3 regions of the Mesorhizobium onobrychidis genome follow, and region 2 is predicted to be linked to each of the others. Evidence: riboswitches for the same ligand, from Rfam matches in the RefSeq annotation. Region 2 holds a riboswitch; each other region holds the start of a gene.

Region 1 (7,530 bases), 3.2 Mb from region 2:
TCAAGCTGGCGCTGGTTTTCGTCCAGACCGGCGCCGGTCAGCGGCGGCGGCAAATGGCCAAGGGTGACGGCGGCAATGCGCCGCTTGGCCTGCGCGGCCTCTCCCGGGTTGGAGACGATGAACGGATAGACGACGGGCAGGGGACCGGTGACGATCTCGGGAAAACAGGATTCGCTGAGCGCAACGGTTTTGCCGGGCAGCCATTCCAGCGTGCCGTGGGCACCGACATGGATGAGGGCATGGACACCAAGCGACTTTCGCAGCCAGAGGCCAAAGGCGATCAGCGCATGGCGCGGTGGTAAGGTCGGGTCGTGGTAGTCGGCGCGGCGATCGGCCGAGCGCCCGCGATCGGGGGCGAGTGCTACGGTGATGTTGCCGAAGGTGGCGGCGCGGAAGGGGAAATTTGCCGCGGTAGGCGCTTGAACACCCCCCTCTGTCCTGCCGATCTCCCCCTTTGAGGGGGAGATGTCCGGCAGGACAGAGGGGGGTGCCTCGCACAAACCTGTCTCATCTGCCGCATTCCCCCACGCGGCCGTCACGGCAGCCATTGCTTCAGCCGGCAATTCCGTCGAAAGGTCGAGATAGTCCCCTAGTCCCAATCCACCTTCACTGCGCTCCAACTCACCCAGCAACTCACGCGGCGTTCGCGGAATCCCTTCAACGTTGTAGCCCTGTTCGCTCAGGTCGTGCAGCATCGCCAGCACGCTGGACGGCACGTCGAGGCCGACGGCGTAGCCGGTGCGGCCGGGGGCGCTCGGATAGTCGGGGATCAGGATGGCCAGCTTGCGTTCCGCGCGCGGCGTCCGCTGCAGGCGGATGAAAGCTTCGACACGGTTCGCCACCTGCGCCACGCGGTCAGGCTCCGGCCGGTTGGAGAACGCGCGGAAAGCCAATGCGGGATCGACCTCGCTTTCGCCCTTGAAGGAAATGGCGCCGGCGAGAATGCGGCCGTCGAGTTCGGGCAGGACGACATGCATGGCCAGGTCGGCGGGCGCCAGGCCGCGCTGATTGTTTTGCCAGACATCGCGGCGTGTCGTCGCCACAATGACCTGGAATACCGGCACGCCGGCGCGGTCGAACAGGGTTTCGACGCCGGGCTCGGCACCGGAGGCGAAAGCAGTCGCGGTGATGATGGCGGCAGGGTTTAGCGCGGCAAGTGCGGTCTCGACAAAGGCCAGCAATGTCGGGTCTTTGAGGCTCGAGACGAAGATCGGCATGGGGGCCATACCGCGCTGCCGCAGGGCTTCAAAAAGGGCGTCGATCGGCGCCACGTCGGCGGCGAGCAGCATCGAGCGGTAGAAGAGAATGGGGATGACGGGGGCGGATTCTACGGCTGGGGGGCGCGAAGGAATGCCGACATTTGATAAGTCCGGTCTTTCTATGACACCACGTGCGGGTTCGTAAAATCCCGCCTTCGGCACGACAACCGGCTCCACGACGGCCGTGTCCTGTCCCGCCAGCCGCGCCAGCCTCTGCACCAATGCCGTCATATTCTCCGGGCCGCCCTCGCGGAAATAGTCGAGCAGGCCGTCCAACTCTTCCCGCGGCAGCGTCGAGCATTCGATCAGCCGCAGGTCCTCGTCGCGGCATTCGCCAGGCAGCAGCGCCAGCTTTATGCCGCGTGCGTGGGCGGTCGAGGCGAGCTGGTCGCAGCCATAGCGCCACCAATCATAGCCACCGAGAATGCGAACCAAAATAACCCTGGCGTGCCGGGCGACACTGTCGATCCACAGGTCGACTGACATCGGATGGCGCAGGTCGCGCAAGGCCGCCAGCCGCATCGACGGCAGGCGATCTGCATCTGCTTTCCACGCCGCCGCCAGCCCGGCCAGATCGCTGTCAGTGAAGGACAGCGCCACGACATCCGCAGGCGTCTGCCTGAGATCAACAGGCTCGGCGAGATCGTCGAGCGAGGCGGACGTGGTGGTGAGGATGTGCATCGCGGCTCGTGCCTGGGGTCAGCCGGCGAGGATACGCTCGATTGCCGGGCGGTTCAGCCCTTTCAGGCCGATGACGACGAGGCGCGAGCGGCGATCGTCCTCAGTGGTCCAGGCGCGGTCGTAATAGTGATTGACGCGCGGACCGACAGCCTGCAGCAACAGCCGCATCGGCTTGCCTCCGACGTCGACGAAACCCTTGACGCGCAGCACGTTTTCTTCCTCGGCCGCCGTGGCGACGCGCAACGCCAGCTCATCGGGATTGGCGATCGACGGAATGTCGATGACGAACGAGTCGAAGTCGTCATGCTCGTGATCGAGTTCGTCGTCGTGATGAGTCTTGCGGTTCTCGATGTCGTCCTCGACGGCAAGGCCAAGGCCGAGCAGCACAGACGGATCGACCTTACCCTGCGAGGTCGGTACGATCTTCACCGCGCGCGCGGTGTGCTCGCCGATGATGGCATTGGCACGGGCTGAGCCGGCGGCGTCCATCAGGTCGCTCTTCGACAATATAATCAGGTCGGCGCAGGCGAGCTGGTCCTCGAACACCTCCTCGACCGGATCGTCATGGTCGAGTGTCTCGTCCTGCGCGCGCTGCGCCTGCAGGGCGTCCATGTCGTTGGCGACGCGGCCATCGGCCAGCGCCGGTCCGTCGACCACGGCGATGACGCCGTCGACCGTCACACGGCTCTTCACCGTCGGCCACTGGAAGGCCTGGACCAGCGGCTTGGGCAAAGCGAGGCCGGAGGTTTCGATCAGGATGTGGTCGACCCTCGGCGACAGCGACAGGATCTGGTCGAGCGCCGGGACAAAATCGTCGGCGACGGTGCAGCAGATGCAGCCATTGGCCAGCTCGACGATGTTTTCCTCAGGGCAAGTGTCGATGCCGCATCCCCTGAGGATCTCACCATCGATGCCGATGTCGCCGAACTCGTTGACGATGATGGCCAGCCGCTTGCCGCCGGCGTTTTCGAGCAGATGGCGGATCAGCGTCGTCTTGCCGGCGCCGAGGAAGCCGGTGACGACGGTGCAGGGCACGCGGGAGAGCGAGGCGGTCATATCTGATCCTTCAAAAGGTCGAGGGGAGGGATGCGGGCGACAAGGCCGCGCTTCAGGCAATCGGGGCGGCCGCGCCATGGAATGAGGCCGTCCGTCGAGGTGGCGAAGAGTTTTGCGCCAGCGACGAGATCGGCGCCGCTGGTCGCGGTCAGGTCGCCAAAGACATAGCTCCAGCAGCCGTCGCGCAGGATCGCGGCGCTCAGCCGGCGCTTGCAATTGCCGAGGCATTCGACGGTGCGGATATGGATATTTTCGCCGGATGCGGCGCGGCCCGTGTCTTCTGCGAGCAATTCGCCGGCGCGGGGATGGGCATCGGAGCCGGTCTCGTCACGACAGGAGGCGCAGACAATCACGGTGACGCCGGCCAAGGCTTCCCTATCGCCGGACAATACGCCCGCTGTCTCAGCCGGAAAACTGCTGTCGCGTTCCAAATCAGGCTCCTTGCCCGGAAAACCCGCCAGGCGATCGGATTCTATTGTCCTAGACGGCAGGTCTCCTGGCTCGCGGGTCATCGCCTTGGTGCCGCCTTCCCGGGATTTTCCCAGTGGTTATCGGCCTTGGCTCGTCGCTTACAGTTGCGGGGACAGCCGCGGATTTGAAATCGGGATTTCGCACCGCATTCCCTCTTGGCTCCTCCCTTTGCCGAGAGGAGACCGTCTGAACCGGATTTAGTCTTGTGCAGGCAGTCGTGTCAACGCACGTCTACGACGCGGCAATGTTGGCGAGAGCCGAACCCAGATCACCGGCCGGCGTCACTTCGATGCGTTCCAGGCCGAGCCAATCCTGCATCAGCTTCAACTCTTCGAAGAGTTCGGCGGCGGTTTGCGGCGGGGCGCCGGGCTCGGCATAGGCGGCATGGACGCGCAGCACGCCGGCGGGGCGGTCGGCCTTGAGGTCGACGCGCGCCACGATCCCTTCGCCGAGCAGGAACGGCAGCACATAATAGCCGTACTGGCGTTTTTCGGCCGGGGTGTAGATCTCGATGCGATAGCGGAAGTCGAACAGTCTTTCCGTGCGCGCTCGCTCGAAGACGACCGGATCGAACGGCGCAAGCAAGGCGCGCGCCTCGATCTTGCGCGGAAAACGGGCGTCCTTATGAAGATAGGCGGGCTTGTCCCAGCCTTCGACGCCAACCGGCAAAAGGTCGCCTGCCTCGACCAGTTCCTCAATGCGGCCCTTGATGTCGGCGGGAGAGAGGCGGAAATAGTCGCGCAGGTCGCCCGCCGTCGCAACGCCGTGGGCGCGGGCGGAGATGCGCAGCAATTCGCGATGCGCATTTTCAGGGGAGGGCACTGGCAGGCCGAGTATTGCCGGCGGCAGTACGCGTTCCGGCAGATCATAAAGCCGCTCGAAGCCACGACGCGACGCGGTGGTGATACGGCCGGCCCAGAACAGCCATTCGAAAGCGTGCTTGGCGTCGCTCCAGCCCCACCAGCCGCCCGAGCCTTTCTGGCCTTCGAGGGCGGACGCGGCGATTGGGCCGCGCGACACTACCTCGCGGTAAATGTCTTCGATGTAAGTGGTGCGTTCGCGCCCCCATTTGGCCAGCCCGTTATACATTTCCTCGCCACGTTCGGCCCGCTCCATGCGCCAGCGCATCAGCGGATAGGTTTCAACCGGCAGAAAGGAGGCTTCGTGCGCCCAATATTCGAAGACCGTGCGCTTGCGCGTCACGGCGGCGTTGTCGAGCAGGGCAAGCGGGTAGGGGCCAAGCCGTGAATAAAGCGGCATATAGTGGGCACGCACCACCGCACTGACGGAATCGATCTGCAGCAGGCCGGTCCGGCCAAGCACACGGGCCAGATGGCGGCGATCGGGCGTGCTGCTGGGGCGAGGATCGGCAAACCCCTGTGCGGCAAGCGCGGTGCGCCGGGCCATGGCGAGCGAGATTTTTTCCTTCATGCAGACGGCACTCTGTTGGCCTTCGACCAAGGTTGGGGCGAATGATTCCGCGTCATGCTAGCAGGGTTTTGGCGGCATCTATGTCAGGAGAGAAAACTGGAGTAAAAAGTGAAGGAAATCAAACAGGAGCGGATCGGACCAGTTTATCCCGATATGCCGCCCAGCACCGTGTTTTGAGCAAGGTTTGACTTGCTTCGCCGAAAGCGCTGCGCTAACCCTCGCCGCGTTGCAGCATAGAGCCCCCTAAAACGGTTCAGTGGTTAAACTGTCACGCTTCCGCAAGTGGGTTCGGTGCTGTAATCAGAGTGGATTGGCCGCCAACGGAAAGCCGCAGCATGAACGCATTGTTGAGTTCGTACCTGCCCATCGTCCTGTTCATCGGCGTGGCGCTGGTCGTCGGCCTGGCGCTACTTGCCGCACCCTTCCTGGTGGCCTACCGCAACCCAGATCCGGAAAAGCTTTCCGCCTATGAGTGCGGCTTCAACTCGTTCGACGACGCCCGCATGAAGTTCGATATCCGCTTCTACCTGGTGTCGATCCTGTTCATCATCTTCGATCTGGAGGTGGCCTTCCTGTTTCCGTGGGCAGTGTCTTTCAGCCAGATCGGCATGCTCGGCTTCTGGTCGATGATGGTGTTTTTGGCGGTGCTGACCATCGGATTTGCCTATGAATGGAAGAAAGGAGCGCTGGAATGGGATTGAGCGACAATTCCGGCACGCTCGTCGCGCCGAAGCCAAAAGCCATTCTCGACCCCAGCACCGGAAAGCCGGTGGGGGCGAATGATCCTTTCTTCCTCGAGATCAACAACGAGCTTGCCGACAAGGGTTTTCTCGTCACCTCAACCGAGGCGCTGATCACCTGGGCCCGCAGCGGCTCGCTGATGTTCATGACTTTCGGTCTCGCCTGCTGCGCGGTCGAAATGATCCACACCTCGATGCCGCGCTATGACTCGGAGAGGTTCGGTGTTGCTCCTCGCGCGTCTCCGCGCCAGTCCGACATCATGATCGTCGCCGGTACGCTGACCAACAAGATGGCGCCGGCGCTGCGCAAGGTCTACGACCAGATGCCGGAGCCGCGCTACGTCATCTCGATGGGCTCCTGCGCCAATGGCGGCGGCTACTATCACTATTCCTATTCGGTGGTGCGCGGCTGCGATCGCGTCGTGCCCGTCGACATCTATGTGCCCGGCTGTCCGCCGAGTGCGGAAGCGCTGCTCTACGGCATCCTTCTGTTGCAAAAGAAGATCCGCCGCACCGGCACGATCGAGCGGTGAGCGGGATGATGAGCCTGAATGAACTCTCGACCTATCTCGGCGAGAAGCTGAGCGGCCGGATCGGCGAGGCGGTGTTTGCCTATAGCGAACTCACCATCTCGGTCGAGCCGCACGATCTGATCGAGGTGGTGACCTTCCTGCGCGACGATAAAAATTGCCAGTTCATCTCGATCATCGACGTGTGCGGCGCCGATTACCCGTCGCGGGCCAAGCGCTTCGATGTCGTCTATCATCTGCTGTCGCCGAAGCAGAATATTCGCATCCGCATCAAGGTCCAGGCCGACGAGGAAACGGTGGTGCCGTCGATCACCGGCGTTTATCTCGGCGCCGACTGGTTCGAACGCGAAACCTACGATCTCTATGGAGTGCTGTTTTCGGGCCATCCCGACCTGCGGCGGATTCTGACTGATTATGGCTTCGAGGGTCATCCGCTGCGCAAGGATTTCCCGCTGACCGGTTTCGTCGAGGTGCGCTACGACGACGAGGCCAAGCGGGTCATCTACGAGCCGGTGGAGCTCAAGCAGGAATTCCGCAATTTCGATTTTCTCAGCCCTTGGGAGGGGACGGATTACGTCCTTCCAGGCGACGAAAAAGCCAAGACGAATTGAGACGCCAAAATGGCTGAAACTTCCGTCCGCAACTTCAATATCAACTTTGGGCCTCAGCACCCTGCTGCCCATGGTGTTTTGCGGTTGGTTCTAGAACTCGATGGCGAAGTCGTCGATCGCGTCGATCCGCATATCGGGCTGTTGCATCGCGGCACCGAAAAGCTGATCGAAGCCAAAACCTATCTGCAAGCCGTGCCCTATCTCGACCGGCTCGACTATTGCGCGCCGATGAACCAGGAGCATGCCTTTGCGCTGGCCGCAGAGCGGCTGCTCGGCATCGAGGTGCCGAAGCGGGGCCAGCTGATCCGCGTGCTCTATTGCGAGATCGGCCGCATCATGTCGCACATCCTCAATGTGACGACGCAGGCGATGGATGTCGGAGCGCTGACGCCGCCTCTCTGGGGTTTTGTCGAGCGCGAAAAACTGATGGTGTTCTACGAGCGGGCCAGCGGATCGCGCATGCATGCGGCCTATTTCCGGCCCGGCGGCGTCCATCAGGACCTGCCGCAGCAGCTGGTCGAGGATATCGGCAACTGGATCGACCCGTTCCTGAAATCGCTCGACGACCTCGACGCACTGCTGACCGGCAACCGCATCTTCAAGCAGCGCAATGTTGACATCGGTACCGTCTCCCTGGCCGACGCCTGGGCCTGGGGCTTTTCGGGCGTCATGGTGCGCGGCTCCGGCGTCGCCTGGGACCTCCGCAAATCGCAGCCTTATGAATGCTATGCCGAGATGGATTTCGACATTC
Region 2 (7,530 bases):
ACGTGCCACCGTCGAAGCGCGGCATCGCCATGGTCTTCCAGTCCTATGCGCTCTATCCGCACATGACCGTCTACGACAACATGGCGTTCTCGATGAAGATCGGCAAGGAGAGCAAGGCCGAGATCGACAAGCGGGTGCGCCAGGCGGCGGAAATCCTGCAGCTGACCAAATATCTCGACCGCCTGCCCAAGGCGATGTCGGGCGGCCAGCGCCAGCGCGTCGCCATCGGCCGCGCCATCGTGCGTAACCCGAAGGTCTTCCTGTTCGACGAGCCGCTGTCGAACCTCGACGCGGCACTGCGCGTCGCGACCCGCATCGAGATCGCCAAGCTCAAGGAGTCGATGCCTGCTACAACGATGATCTATGTCACCCACGACCAGGTCGAGGCGATGACGCTGGCCGACCGCATCGTCGTGCTCAAGGAGGGTCATATCGAGCAGGTCGGCACGCCGATGGAGCTCTACAAGAAACCCGGCAATCTGTTCGTCGCCCAGTTCATCGGCTCGCCGGCCATGAACATCCTGCCGGCGACGATCGACAAATCAGGCAGCCCGACGATCGTCAGCCATGTCGGCGGGCGCAAGGCGACGGTGCCGATCGCCACGCCGGCGTCGGCGAAGGGCGCTTCGGTGAGCTTCGGCGTGCGGCCGGAGGATCTGATGATCGCCACCGGCGCGGATTATCTTTTCGAGGGGACAGTGGACTATGTCGAGCAGCTCGGCGAGGTCCAGCTCGTCTATGTCGACATCGGCCGCGCCGACCTGCCGCTGGTGACCAAGCTGCCCGGCAATGTCGAGGTCAAGCGGGGTGCTGCGCTGCGGTTGAATGCCGATGCCGGCGACCTGCATATTTTCGATGCCGACGGACATTCCTTCACACTCCACAAGGCGGAAGCAAAGGCAGCCTGAGGGCGGCAGCCTAACTGCTGGAAACAGGCAGTTTGGCGAAGGCAAAAACAAGAGCGGCGGGCAAAGCCCGCTGCTCTTGTGCATTCAGGTCGCTGTTAGCGGCCGAACAGGTTCCGGTCACTGCCCTGCGGGGCGGACTTCTGTACGTCGCCCGACGAATTGAGCAGCTTGTAGACCGGCGAGCCGGTATTGCTTACCGAAGACGTCTGCGTGTTGTCGACGTTGACGGTCGCCTGCTTGTTGATGTCGGTTCCGCCAACGTTGTCGTTGCGGGCATAGGCGCTGCCGGCACCAATCAAAAGTGCCGCGGCGGTAAGAACGATCTTCTTCATTTCAGTAATCCTGGATTTTCGTATCCCATCAGCGCGGCGGCCGCGGTCTTTGTGAAAGACAATGCCACCGCTGCTGTTGGGATCGACATTAGTTGTTGCCGAAGAGGTTACGGTCGCTGCCGTTGACGGGCTTCTCGTCAGCCGGAACCGGATTCTGCGCCGAAGCCGAATTCTGAATCGAAGCCGTGTACGAGCTGTTGTCGACCGCAGCGGCCGGCTGGTTGGCGCCGTTCGATCCAAAGTTGTCGCTGCCGGCAAAAGCGCTGCCGGAGACGGCCAGGATGGCGGCGGTGGCAAGAATGATCTTCTTCATTTCTAGTACTCCTGAATTTTTCAGATCCCGAGCGGCGGACTGGCCGCCGCTTTTGATGTTTGGACCAGCTGTTAATTGTTGCCGAAAAGGTTGCGGTCGGCACCCTGGACAACGGGCTTTTCAGCGTGAGCCGGCTTCTGAATGGAAGCCGTGTACGAGCTGTCGACCGCGGCTGCGGGCTGGTTGGCGCCGTTGGACCCATAATGGTCGCTGCCAGCGGCAAAGGCGCTACCGGTGATGGCCAGAACGGCGACGGCAGTAAGAGCAATCTTTTTCATTTTTGGTACTCCAGTATCTTAATTTTCCGTCCGTCTAGCGGCGTGTCTTGGGAGGAATTCGCGTCGTTCGGACAGCCCCGATGTGGGAAGGCCATCCGGCGGATTCCAATCACGAAGTTGTTCCGTGTGGACCAAGAATCTACACCTTGAAATTGTACCAGAGGCTTCTATCTCATTCATTTTCTGTTTTGTTTTCAAAGGTTTATGTCAACGAGGCTAATCGACCATTAGACGGATTGGCGGACCTGCGTTCACAGCATCATGCACGCATTGTCAACAGAAACGAACCGTTCGGTTCGATTTTAGAAGCGGCTTAAAAAGCCTGTGCTGAGTTGTTGTCGAATCGTTAACCATTTCGGGGCGCTGCAATGGTCAAATCCGGCATGCTTTCAGGACCGGCAGCGCTCGCAGCAGGCGCAAATTTCATCTTCCTCAAATCCCAGCCCACAGGTTTCGCCAGCGGTGTCGCGCCGCATGGATACGATGTCGCTTTCATGCCGACAGTCAGCCGGCCATCATGATTAGATCACGCCATCTCAGGTGCCGCTTGGTGACGACGAAGCGGAGAATTGGGAAGCCGGTCAGAACCCGGCGCTGCCCCCGCAACGGTGGTGGAGTTCAAGTCGCAACGGGAGACCACTGGGCCACAAGCCTGGGAAGGTGTCGCGACCGTCCGCAAGGACACTCCAGAGCCCGGAAACCAGCCCGAGATTTCTAGACTCGACTGATCGCGGTGGGCGGTCAAGAGGTGGATAGTGCATGCCCGGCCCTGTCGCCGGCTTGCGGCCGATCCTCCCTCCATCACCACCAGTTCAGTCCTTGAAAGCGAGGACAGGACATGGATGCGCGCAACGACATGCTGAGGCTCTTGCACGGCCGCAGGCAAGGCTATTCGCTCGAGCAGCCCTTCTACACCGATCCCGATTTCTTCAAGCTCGACATGGAGCTGATCTGGTATCGCGACTGGCTGTTCATCGGCCACGATTGCGAATTGCCGAAGCCGGGCAGTTTCATCACCGCCCAGATCGGCGACTATCCGGTCGTGCTGGTTCGCGACCAGCAAGGCAAGATCAATGCCTTCCACAATTCCTGCCGGCATCGCGGCAGCCGCGTCTGCAACGCCGACAAGGGTACGGCGGCGAAGCTCGTCTGCCCCTATCATCAGTGGACCTACGAGTTGGACGGCCGGCTCTTGTTCGCAAGGCAGATGGCGGACGGCTTCGACAAGAGCCAGTTCAGCCTGAAGCCGGTGGCTTGCGAAAGCATCAGTGGCTACATCTTCATCTGCCTGGCCAAGGAGCCCGCCGATTTCGCGCCGATGCGCGCCATGATCGAGCCTTACCTCCTGCCGCACCGGCTGCGCGAGGCAAAGGTCGCCTTTGAATCGACCATCGTCGAGAAGGGCAACTGGAAGCTCGTCTGGGAGAACAACCGCGAGTGCTACCATTGCGCCGGCAACCATCCCGAACTGTGCAAGACATTCCCGGAAGCGCCGACCGTGACCGGGGTGCAGGGCGCCGACAGCGATCCGGAGATGCTGGCGCACTGGGGGAAATGCGAGGCGGCGGGTTTGCCGAGCAAGTTCCGCATCGATCCGGCCGGGCAGTATCGCGCCACTCGTGCGCCGCTGCTGCGCGACGCCGTCAGCTACACGATGACGGGGAGACGTGCGGTGAGGAAGAACCTTTCCGACAGCGTTTCCACCGAGCGTATCGGCTCGCTGCTGCTCTACCACTATCCGACGACCTGGAACCATATCCTCGGCGATCATGCGGTCACCTTCCGCGTGCTGCCGATCAGTGCCACGGAAACGGCCGTCACAACCAAATGGCTTGTCCACAAGGACGCAGTCGAAGGCGTCGATTACGATCTCGCCGATCTCACCCATGTCTGGACCGAGACCAACGACCAGGACCGCCGCATCGTCGAGGAAAACGCCTTCGGCATCCTGTCGCCGGCCTATGAGCCCGGTCCCTATTCGGAATTGCATGAAGGCGGCGTCATCCAGTTCGTCGAATGGTACGCCTCCTTCATCGGGCCGCGCCTTGCCGAGGACGGCCGGCCGGCGTTGCGCAGCGTCGCCTGAGCGAGGTCAAGGGGATGAATGCGATGACGTACCTCGGGCTCTACCGCCATCTCGACGAGATGGCGCCCTGGAACGACAGGCTCCAAGTGCTGGAAGTGATCGGCGTCAGCGACGAGGCGCCTGACGTGAAGACCTTCACCTTCCGCTCCGACAACCAGACCTGGTTCCGTTACAGACCGGGGCAGTTCGTGACGTTGGAACTGCCGACCACCGAGGGCCCGCTGATGCGGACCTATACGCTGTCGTCCTCGCCGTCGCGGCCGTTCTCGATCGCGGTGACGGTGAAAGCGCAGGCCGGCAGCATCGGCACGCGCTGGATGTTCGACAATCTGATACCCGGCGTTCACGTGAAGGCCTATGGGCCGGCGGGCGACTTTTCGCTGCACAGCCATCCCGCGGCCAAGTATCTGTTCATTTCGGCCGGCTCCGGCGTGACGCCGATGATGTCGATGCTGCGCTGGCTGAATGACTGCGCGCCATGGACAGATGTCGGCTTCGTCAACTGCGCGCGAAAGCCCGAGGAGATCATCTTCCGCAAGGAGCTCGAGCTGCTCGGCAGCCGCATGCCGGGCCTGACGCTCGGCTTCATGATCGAGGAGCGGTCAAGCCGCGAGGGCTGGTTCGGCCATATGGGCCGGATCGACGCGATACGACTGCCGCTGCTGGCGCCCGATTTTCGTGAGCGCGAAATTTTCTGCTGCGGCCCCGACCCGTTCATGCGCGCCGTGCGGCAGATGCTGGAGGCGGCCGGCTTCGACATGGCCAACTATCATCAGGAAAGCTTTGCGACCCCAGGGGTGGAGGAAATACCGGCCCCGTTCGGTTCGCCGGCAGAGGGTGGGCCGGCAAAGGGTGGGGTCGAGATACCTACTGAGGCCGCAACGCCGATCCGCTTTTCGCTTTCGGATGTCGATGCCGACTGCGTTGCCGGCCAGACCGTGCTGCAGACGGCACGCGCTTCGGGCGTGCGCATCCCGGCGGCCTGCGAGTTCGGCCTGTGCGGAACCTGCAAGGTGAAAAAGGTCTCGGGCACAGTCGAGATGAGCCACAATGGCGGCATCCTCGATCACGAGATCGACGACGGGTTTATCCTAGCCTGCTGTTCGAAGCCGCTGGCGGCGCTGGAAATCGAGGCCTGACCGGCGGGGCGGCTAAAGCGCATCGCGTTTGGCCGGCCTTATGCGACGCGCTGTTGTTTTTATGCATGTCGTTATCGCAAAACCGCTGCACACTTTTGCGCGACATGCATTAAACCCCGTAGCGCTCGGTGCGGATGAGGCCTGCCGGAACGCCGGCATCGATCAGCGCCTGGGCGGCGGCCGATACGAAAGCATTCGAGCCGCAGACAAAGGCGAACCTTGGCGGCGCGGGCAGTCGCACCATCGATTGCTCTATTACCGCGGCATCGACGCGCCGCGAATAGTCGGTCGGGCGCTGGGCCGGCTCGCGGGTCAGCGTCAGCACCAGATCGAACCCGTCCCGGCGATCGTGGAAGTCGATCAGCTCGTCGCGAAAGATCACCTCGTCCCAGATCCGTGCGGAAAACACCAGTGCCGCTGTCACCGCCGATTCGCGCGCGGCGCGATGGCGGATCATCGCCATCAGCGGCACCACGCCCGACCCGCCGCCGACCAGCAGAAGCGGTCCGCCATCGCTGTCGGACCAGATGAAGTGGCCACCGAGCGGTCCGCGCAATTCGACCTCGTCGCCAACCGCCGCGATATCGTGGAAGAACGGCGAGACCTCGCCATCATCGAGCCTTTCGATCGCCAGTTCGATCGTCTCGCCGGCTTCCGGTGCCGAGGCGATGGAGTAGGAGCGGCGCGCCTGATAGCCGTCCGGCGCCGTCAGCCTGACATCGACATGCTGCCCGGCACGATGGGCGAAGGGCCGCGACGGCTCGAGGAAAAAACTGGTGACGCGCGGCGTGCGCTTTTCGATGCGGCTGATGGTGACCGTCTGCCAAGGCGACTGCGCCGGCCCGTCGCTCATGGATCGCCCGTATAGCGCTGCTCGCGCCACGGGTCGCCATAGATGTGATAGCCGCGCAGCTCCCAGAACCCGGGCTCGTCACGCTCGGTGAACTGCAGCCCATTCAGCCATTTGGCCGATTTCCAGAAATAGAGATGCGGAACCAGCAGCCGCGCTGGTCCGCCATGGTCCGGCGTGATCGGCTTGCCTTCGTAAAGCAGTGCCACCATCGCCTTGCCGGCGGTGAGATCCTTCGTCGGCACGTTGGTGGTGTAGCCGTCGAAGGACAGCGCCAACGTGAAGGGGCTCAGTGGCTCGATGCCGGCATCCGCCAGAATATCGTCGACCAGCACGCCTTGCCACGCCGTGTCGAACTTGGTCCACGCGGTGACACAATGGATGTCGCGCGTCATCCTGGTCAAAGGCAGCGCGTTGAACTCTGTCCAATTCCACTTCTTGATCGGCCGCGGTCCGTGCTTGAGCGTGAACGACCATTCCTCGGCGCGCACATGCGGCGTCGGCCCGGCCGACAGCACCGGAAACCCTTGCTCGAGATACTGCCCCGGCGGGATACGCGCATCCGCATCCGTCGGGGGCTTTCGTCCTGAAGAGAAACCGCGGGTGACCATCGAAACGATCCGTTTGCTTGAGGCCGTCTGTCGGCCCTCACCAGTCTTCTCGAAGATGCTCTGCCGGGCAACCCGAATCTTGGCTGCAACGTCGCGGCCATGCGCCGCTTCAGCCGTTGGCGAAGGGCACGGCGACGAAGATCTGCGCGTCGCCGCGTTCGACGAGCAGGAGCACGGACTTTTTGCCAGCCTTTCCGGCCTGCGCGATCGCCTGGTCCGCCTGCCTGGCGTCCCGCACCGGCGCCTGATTGACGGCGACGATGATGTCACCCGGCTGGATACCGGAAGCCGAGGCCGCCTTGTCAGGATTGACGCTCTCGACCAGCGCGCCGCGCTGGTTGGACGCCAGGTTCATCGCCTGTCGGACATCCGGGGTGACGTCCATCAGACCGAGGCCGATCGCAGGCGCACGAAGGCCCGGCTGTGCGGACGGTGCCTCTGGTCCGCCGCCCACCGATGCCGTCTGCACATCGTCTCCATTGCGCCCGACATCGACGGAAATTTCGACAGTCTTTCCTTTGCGCCAGATATCGAGCGTTTCCGTGGCGCCGGGCGAGACGTCGGCAACGGCACGCGACAGGTCCTTGGGATCCTTTATCTGCTGACCGGCGAAGCTGGTGACGACGTCGCCGGTTTCGATCCCGGCTTTTGCCGCCGGCGAGCCGTCAGTAACCGCGGAAACCAGCGCACCGCTGGGTTGATCGAGGCCGACAGCGCTCGCCATATCGGGCGTCACCGGCTGAATCTGGACGCCGAGATAGCCGTATTGAATGGAGCCACCCTTCATCAGCTTGGCGACCACCTTTTGCGCCTGGTCCGACGGGATGGCGAAGCCGACGCCGACGCTGCCGCCATTCGGCGAAAAGATCGCCGTGTTGATGCCGACGACGTTGCCGCTCACATCCATCAGCGGACCGCCTGAGTTGCCGTGGTTGATCGGTGCGTCGATCTGAATGAAATCGTCAAACGGCCCGCTGTGCAGATCGCGGCCGCGCGCCGAGACGATGCCGGAT
Region 3 (7,530 bases), 3.3 Mb from region 2:
GAAGCCTTCAGCCTTGGAGGTTGGTAAGCCGAGACGGAGAGGGGGAACCGCGCTCTACGACAAGCCCCCTCTCCGGCCGCTTGGCGGCCACCTCTCCCCCGCTCCGCGGTGGGCGAGGAACCCACGTCTTGAGGCTTCGAGGGACAGCACCCCTTCTGCCCTGCCGGGCATCTCCCTGCAAGGAGGAGATCGGCCGCTTCGCCGATGACGCCTCCTTCGGAATGTTCAGAACTCTATGCCTAGCTGTGCCTTCACGCCGGCGGAAAAGTGATGCTTGGTCACGCCCATCTCGGTGACAAGATCGGCGGCATCGACCAGCGCCGGCTTGGCGTTGCGGCCGGTGACGACAACATGCAGGTTTTCGCGGCGCCCTTTCAGCGCCGCCACCACTTTGTCGAGATCAAGATAATCGTAGCGCAGTGCGATGTTCAGCTCGTCGAGCACCAGAAGGCTGATCGAAGGATCGGCCATCAATTCGAGCACCTTGACCCAGGCAGCTTCGGCGGCAGCGATGTCGCGCTTCAGATCCTGCGTTTCCCAGGTGAAGCCCTCGCCCATTGTGTGCCAGACGACCCGGTCGCCGAAGGCGGCAAAAGCATCCTTCTCGCCGGTGTGCCATTTGCCCTTAATGAACTGGACGACGCCGACGCGCCTGCCGTAGCCGAGCATCCTCAGCGCCAGCCCGAAGGCGGCAGTGGTTTTGCCCTTGCCGGGCCCGGTGTTGACGATCAGCAGCCCCTTCTCGACCGTCTTTGCCGCGACCTCTGCGTCCTGCACCGCCTTGCGCTTGGCCATCTTGGCGCGGTGGCGTTCCTCGTCCCGGTCGTCGATATCGGTCATCTCATTTCACCTTGAGCGGCAGTCCCGCCACCATCAGCAGCACTGTGCCGGCGACGGCCGCGACCTGCTGGTGGAGCCGGCCGGCGGCATCGCGAAACCGGCGAGCCAGCGCATTGTCGGGCACGATGCCCTGGCCAACCTCGTTGGAAACCACGAACCACGGCCCTCGCGGCCGCGACAGCACATCCGCCAGCCATCGGCATTCGGCCTCAATGTCATGTTCGGCCAGCATATGGTTGGTCAGCCACAGCGTCAGGCAGTCGATCAGGACGGGCCGGCCGTCAGGCAGCGCCTCGATCGCGCCGACGAGATCGAGCGGCGCGTCGATGGTCGTCCAGCCCTCGTCGCGCCGCGACCGATGCAGCGCGATGCGTTCGCGCATCTCGTCATCATAGGCTTGCGCCGTGGCGATATAGGCCCACGGCGCCGGACAGGCCGTCACCAATCTTTCGGCATACGCGCTCTTGCCGGAGCGCGCACCGCCGATGACCAGGGTCAGCCTCCCGCCGGGAGCAACGGGATCAGGCAAAGCTGTCGCGCAGGCCGGTCGCGGTGCCGGTCAAGCGGCCGCGCACCGCGCCGACGACGGCGCCGAGCACCAGCCAGAACACCAGATTGGTCAGCGTCACCGCCACCACGAACTGGTGGTGCAGGCCTTCCGGGATCGGCGATTCGAAACTGTCGGGCTGCGGCGCGCCGACGATATGCGGCGCCACGATCAACGCCACGGCAAGCAGCGCCAGCGGCAGCGATTTGCGAAATGCGAGCAGCCCGAGACCGGCCGCGGTCGCCACCACCGTCGCCGTCCACCATATCTGGCGCTGGGTGAGATCGGCCGCCGGCATAGCCGGGAGTTCGGGCGGCAGGCCGAGGTTCGGAGCCAGCGTGAACACCGCAAAGCCGGCAAGGCCCCAGTACAGGCCCTGACGCCAATTGCCGATGCCGCCGGCGAACTCCGAAGCGGCGACCAGGATCAGCGCAAAGCCGATGCCGGTGACGACGTTGGCAACGACATTGAAGGCGAATCGTTCAAAACCGTCGGCCGGCGCCCAGCCTTCGTCTTCCGCAGCCGGAGCGGCAGCTTCGGCCGGTTCGGCGCTGCTCATTGCATTGGCGTCCGTGGCGTTCGCGGCGGGCGCCGCGGTATGGTCATGCGTGTGACCACCGCCGGCCTGTTCGTAGACTTCCGCCTTGAGGATGAGCGGCACGGTGGCAAAGGCCTGCATGCAGGCGAGAACGACGCCAGCCACAAGCCCTGCGATCGCCGCGATGAACACGACGTTGCGAAACAGTGTCATGATGTCAGCCCCTCGTCAGTGGCAGGGAAACGCCATCGAATGGCGATAGTCGTGGGCGGCATTGTGGACCGCATCGATATGCGAGAAGCCGACAAAGCCCATGACGAAAATGCCGAGAAATGCAGCAAGCGCCAGCTGCACGAAGCGCGACTGCGAGGAGACGGAAGCGCCGAGCGAGACGGAAGCGGTATTCATGTCTTGTCCTTTCGCCCTCCACCCGAGGGCATAGAAGTCAGTTCTCCTGTCGCCGGCAGGTCTCCTGGCTCGCGGATCAGCGCCCTTCCCCACCTTCCCGAAGAAACTCTTCAGTGGCACATGGAGAGGACTACCGCACACAGTTGCGGGGGCAGCCACGGCATTGGGCAAAAAATTCGCCCTCACCGCATTCCCTCTTGGTTCCAAAACGGAACCGACGACGGCTGCGACTATAGGCAGAATCGCTGCGCCCGGCAAACCAAATTCCGCCAGCTACCAGCGCGAAAGCGCCACTTGGCTTCAGCCTTCCAATGAGACGATCTGATTGCTTCAACGCTTCAACGCTTCAACGCTTCAACGCTTCAACGCTTCAACGCTCCAAGGTCACGGCCGTGGAGTGCTGCGATCCAGAGGTTCAACGGGGCTAAAAGCGAACCTTGGGGCGGTACCGGCGATAGCCCGCCTTCTTTTGTCCGGGGCAACCATGATAGTCGTCTTGCAGTGCTGAATCAGATTGCGAGATCATGAGCATTCCTACGCCGGCCGTTCAGGACCGATCCAAGCGCATCATCTCCATCGACGTCGCACGCGGCTTCGCCTTGCTAGCCATGGCGAGCTACCATTTCACCTGGGATCTCGAATTCTTCGGCTACACCGATCCCGGCCTGACCGCCTTCGGCTGGTGGAAATTCTACGCGCGCTGCATCGCTTCGACCTTCCTGTTCCTGGTCGGCGTCAGCCTGTTCCTTGCCCATGGCAAACAGATCCGCTGGAGCGGCTTCTGGAAACGCTTCGCCATGGTCGCCGGGGCGGCGCTCGCCATATCGGCCGCCACAAGGCTTGCCACGCCCGACAGTTTCATCTTCTTCGGCATCCTGCACGAGATCGCGCTCGCCAGCCTGCTCGGCCTCACGTTCCTGCGGCTGCCGGCGCTGCTGACGCTGGTTGTCGCGGCTTTCGTCATCACCGCACCGCTCTACCTCAGGTCCGAGATCTTCGATCATCCGGCCCTGTGGTGGGTCGGCCTGTCGGCAACCAATCCGCGCTCCAACGATTATGTCCCGCTGTTTCCATGGTTCGGCGCCGTGCTTACGGGCATCGCGACGGCAAAACTCGCCTCCGCTTCCGGCCTGCTGGCGCGGTTGGCGGGCCTGACGCCCGGCCGCTGGACAAATCCGCTGGTCTTTATCGGCCGGCACAGCCTCGCCTTCTATCTGATCCACCAGCCGGTGCTGATCGGATCGATCTGGCTTTTTTCGCAAGTCATGCCGGCACCGGTCGAGACCAGGCAGGTCACCTTCCTGAAAGAATGCCAGACTTCGTGCGAGCAATCGCGCGACACGGAGTTCTGCTCCAGCTATTGTGTGTGCATGCTCGATACACTCGAGGGCGAGGCCACGCTTGATCGGCTCTACCGCAACGACCAGGCTGCGGAATGGAAGGCACATCTCGACGAGCTCGCCGGCGCCTGCACTGCCAAAGCCGACAGCACTTTGATGGAGGGAGGAGCACAATGACCGACCATCAACAGAAATCTGGGCAACAGAAACCGGGGCAGCCGAAACCGGGGGTTATACCCTGGCCGCCGCTGATCTATGTCGCGGCCATCGCCGTCAGCGTCGCGCTTGGCTTGCTCTATCCGCTGCCATGGATCGGCGGCCTTTTGGGCGACATCCTGTTCGCCGCCGGCTGGGTGGCATTGTTCGGCGTCGTCACACTCTGGTTCACGGCGATCCGCACCATGATCCAGGCAAAGACGACGCTCCACCCAAACGCCGTACCAGATCACCTGGTCACATCTGGCCCCTTCGCCGTCAGCCGCAACCCGATATATCTGGCCAACACGCTGCTGCTGATCGGCGTCGCCCTTATCTCCGGGATCGTATGGTTCCTGCCGCTGGCGATCATCGCCGCCTTCGCAACGCAGAAGATGGCTATCGAGGGCGAGGAAAAAGTTCTGGCAGCGAAATTCGGCAAGAAATACCGGGATTACGCGAAAAAGGTGCGGCGCTGGATTTGAGGCGTGCGGCGAGGTCTTTTTTAAGAATTCGCTCTGGCAGAAAACCACGCTAGCTGGCCGCCAGAGTAGAATTATCAAAAAGGCCGCTCAGGTGTTGACGCCGAGTTCCACCAATCGCTCGACGCAGGATTCCTCGGCCTGGTCGAGTTCGGCCAAGGTCTCTTCGAGATCGCGGCGCTTCTGGCGCAGATCCTCGCGCTTTTCCTCGATGCGCTTGATCATCAGGTTGAGTTGACCGACCTCCCCGGGCGGCTCCTTGTACATCTGGATGATTTCGCGGATTTCGTTGATCGAAAAGCCGAGCCTTTTGCCGCGCATGATCTGGCGGATGAGATGCCGGTCCGACGGGCGAAACAGCCGCGTGCGGCCGCGCCGAACCGGCTGCACCAGTCCTTCGTCCTCGTAGAAGCGCAGCGTCCGCGTCGAAACATCGAATTCGCGGGTCAGTTCGGTGATCGAATAATATTCCCGCATCATCACTCCAAATGCCCGGCCGCGCTGCGAGTTCAACCATGCGGCCTCGCTATCGTCCAGACGCGTGTCAGAATCGGCCGACAGGCAGTTCGAAAATCTCGCATGGCATTTACGTAAAAGTCAATTGAGAGGGTATCGCTCAGCGCACGCCGAACCACCATGTGGCGAGGCCGAGAAAGGCAAAGAAGCCGACGACGTCGGTGACCGTCGTGACGAAAACCGCAGAAGCCACGGCCGGGTCGATCTTCAACCGGTCGAGCAGCAGCGGGATCAGGATGCCGGCCAGTGCGGCCACGAACATGTTGATGATCATCGCCGCTGCGATGATGCCGCCCAGGTTGGGATCGCGGAACCAGGCAGCCGCGACGATGCCGATCAGGATGGCGAAGATGATGCCGTTGATGGAGCCCACCCCCATCTCGCGACGGATGATGCGGCCGGCATTGTAGATGTCGAGGTCCCTCGTCGCCAGCGCCCGCACCGTGACTGTCATGGTCTGCGAGCCGGCATTGCCGCCCATGCCCGCCACGATCGGCATCAGCACGGCCAGCGCCACGATGTGCTCGATCGTGCGGTCGAACAGGCCGATCACCGACGCCGCCAGGAAAGCCGTCAACAGATTGACGAGCAGCCACGGAACCCGCGAGCGCGAGGTCGAAAGGATGCTGTCGGACAGTTCTTCGTCGCCGACACCACCCATGCGCAGCAGATCCTCCTCGGCCTCCTGCTGGATGACGTCGACCACGTCGTCGATGGTCAGCACGCCGACCAGCCGCTCGTTCTCGTCGACGACGGCGGCGGAGAGAAGGTCGTATTGTTCGAATTCGCGCGCCGCCTCTTCCTGGTCCATCGTGGCCGGAATGGCGTGCCTGGTCTCATGCATGACCTCTTCGACCTTGACCGAACGCTTGGTGCGCAGGATCTGGTCGAGGTCGATGGCGCCGAGCAGCTTGAAGCTTGGATCGATGACGAAAATCTGGCTGAAGCGGTCGGGAAGGTTCTGGTCCTCGCGCATGTAGTCGATGGTCTGGCCGATCGTCCAGAACGGCGGCACCGCGACGAACTCCGTCTGCATGCGGCGGCCGGCCGTCTCTTCGGGATAGTCGAGCGAGCGGCGCAGCCTGATCCGCTCGGTGAAGGGCAGTTGCGACAGGATCTCGTCCTGGTCTTCCTTTTCGAGATCCTCGAGAATGTAGACCGCGTCGTCGGAATCGAGGTCCTGCACCCCCTGGGCAATCTGTGCGTTGGGCAGGCTGTCGACGATGTCGCGGCGGATCGCCTCGTCGACCTCGGTCAGCGCGGAAAAATCGAAGTCGACGCCCAACAGTTCGACCAGCGCGCGGCGCTGTTCGGGATGAAGCGCCTCGAGCAGATCGCCGAGTTCCGATTGGTGCAGGTCGTCGACTTCACGCTTCAGCGTCAGCGTGTCGCGGTCGGCGATCGCGGCGCCGATCTGGGCAAGGAACGACGACAGAATGGCGCCGTCCTCGCCGTAAATGTCGGCATGGCTGCCCTCAGCGGCCCTGGCGCCGGTCGTCTGTTCGTCCTGGCCTTCCACCTGCGCCTCCCGCCATCAGAATTCCGGAAAAGGTGCCTGTCACGTCTAGAACATTGGACCCAGAAGTGGAAACCGGTTTTGGGAAAAATCCGATGCTCAAACACAAAGATAGAGCGGCGGCACGATTCGACCTGAGAGTCAGCCTCTCTATGGCGCAACGCGCGGGAATATCAAACGAAATGCACCCTTCCCCGCCGCGGAGCGAAGGCTGGTGCAACCGGATCGCCGGACAGACGATGATGCCGCACTCGGCCCTCTCCTCAAGGACGCGAAGGCTCAGCCCATGAGGTCAGAGACCAACGGGCGCAAGGGATGACAGACTGATCGAAATGGCAGCCGTTGGATACCGTAAATCCTCGAAGAACCGTCGAACGTCGATTCCAGGCAACTCGGTGACCGAAATATGCGACAGAGCCGGTTTGCCTTACCATCACGTCAAATGCGTTGACCTGAGCGCGTGCTCGGAATTTGCGGATGCGGGGTGGAATCCTTATAGTTATGAATTGGCGCACGCTTTCGACTGTGGGCGTGCAGAATCGTAGAGAAGGATACAGATGCCGGACGTCAACTCGGATGCGGCGAAACCTCGAATTGCACTCATTTCAACCCACGGCTACGTAGCTGCCAACCCACCACTCGGCGCGGCTGATACCGGCGGACAGGTGGTCTACGTCCTGGAACTTGCCAAAAAGCTGGCCCAGTTGGGCTATGCCGTCGATATCTGGACGCGGCGATTTGAAGACCAGCCTCCTGTCGATGAGGTGGCAGACGGGGTTCGCGTTCTGCGTGTCGCCTGTGGCGGACCCGATTTTATTCCGAAGGAATATCTTCACCGCCACCTTCTGGAATGGTGTGAAAACGCGCTGCGCCTGATTCGCAGGGAAAACCTCTCCTACGACTTCATCAACAGTCATTACTGGGATGCGGGCGTGGCGGGGCAGCGACTGTCGGAAGCGCTCACGATCCCGCACATCCATACGCCGCATTCGCTCGGCATATGGAAGCAGCGCCAGATGAAGACGGACTACCCGGACAAGGCCGATACATTCGAGGCCGAGTTCAATTTCACCGAGCGCATAAAGCACGAGACGATCATCTTTCGAAGCTGCGCCATGGTGATCGCAACAACGCCGCCGCAGGTGGAT

What was found. A riboswitch is a leader RNA that binds a small molecule or an ion and turns the genes downstream of it on or off. The one in region 2 is predicted to bind cobalamin.
Region 1: it holds a riboswitch for cobalamin, as region 2 does, so the genes downstream of both, IHQ72_RS17615 (DUF1636 family protein) here and IHQ72_RS01500 (aromatic ring-hydroxylating oxygenase subunit alpha) in region 2, are expected to answer to the same signal.
Region 3: it holds a riboswitch for cobalamin, as region 2 does, so the genes downstream of both, IHQ72_RS17800 (CbtB domain-containing protein) here and IHQ72_RS01500 (aromatic ring-hydroxylating oxygenase subunit alpha) in region 2, are expected to answer to the same signal.

What each region holds. Positions count from the first base shown of each region.
Region 1 covers NZ_CP062229.1:3,540,087-3,547,616, forward strand. Annotated here, with positions in the region: gene cobN (cobaltochelatase subunit CobN) at 1-1,940, opposite strand, end outside; gene cobW (cobalamin biosynthesis protein CobW) at 1,959-2,996, opposite strand; gene IHQ72_RS17615 (DUF1636 family protein) at 2,993-3,427, opposite strand; cobalamin riboswitch at 3,466-3,669, opposite strand; gene IHQ72_RS17620 (winged helix-turn-helix domain-containing protein) at 3,699-4,898, opposite strand; gene IHQ72_RS17625 (NADH-quinone oxidoreductase subunit A) at 5,234-5,599, shown strand; gene IHQ72_RS17630 (NuoB/complex I 20 kDa subunit family protein) at 5,590-6,171, shown strand; gene IHQ72_RS17635 (NADH-quinone oxidoreductase subunit C) at 6,177-6,779, shown strand; gene IHQ72_RS17640 (NADH-quinone oxidoreductase subunit D) at 6,789-7,530, shown strand, end outside.
Region 2 covers NZ_CP062229.1:325,901-333,430, forward strand. Annotated here, with positions in the region: gene IHQ72_RS01480 (ABC transporter ATP-binding protein) at 1-908, shown strand, start outside; gene IHQ72_RS01485 (DUF680 domain-containing protein) at 1,004-1,240, opposite strand; gene IHQ72_RS01490 (DUF680 domain-containing protein) at 1,329-1,553, opposite strand; gene IHQ72_RS01495 (DUF680 domain-containing protein) at 1,625-1,831, opposite strand; cobalamin riboswitch at 2,353-2,554, shown strand; gene IHQ72_RS01500 (aromatic ring-hydroxylating oxygenase subunit alpha) at 2,670-3,917, shown strand; gene IHQ72_RS01505 (FAD-binding oxidoreductase) at 3,941-5,056, shown strand; gene IHQ72_RS01510 (FAD-binding oxidoreductase) at 5,166-5,909, opposite strand; gene IHQ72_RS01515 (molybdopterin-dependent oxidoreductase) at 5,906-6,517, opposite strand; gene IHQ72_RS01520 (DegQ family serine endoprotease) at 6,627-7,530, opposite strand, start outside.
Region 3 covers NZ_CP062229.1:3,578,312-3,585,841, reverse strand. Annotated here, with positions in the region: gene cobO (cob(I)yrinic acid a,c-diamide adenosyltransferase) at 226-840, opposite strand; gene cobU (bifunctional adenosylcobinamide kinase/adenosylcobinamide-phosphate guanylyltransferase) at 842-1,339, opposite strand; gene IHQ72_RS17805 (CbtA family protein) at 1,362-2,138, opposite strand; gene IHQ72_RS17800 (CbtB domain-containing protein) at 2,154-2,333, opposite strand; cobalamin riboswitch at 2,371-2,567, opposite strand; gene IHQ72_RS17795 (acetyltransferase domain-containing protein) at 2,858-3,850, shown strand; gene IHQ72_RS17790 (methyltransferase family protein) at 3,847-4,353, shown strand; gene IHQ72_RS17785 (MerR family transcriptional regulator) at 4,441-4,827, opposite strand; gene mgtE (magnesium transporter) at 4,967-6,385, opposite strand; gene IHQ72_RS17775 (glycosyltransferase) at 6,940-7,530, shown strand, end outside.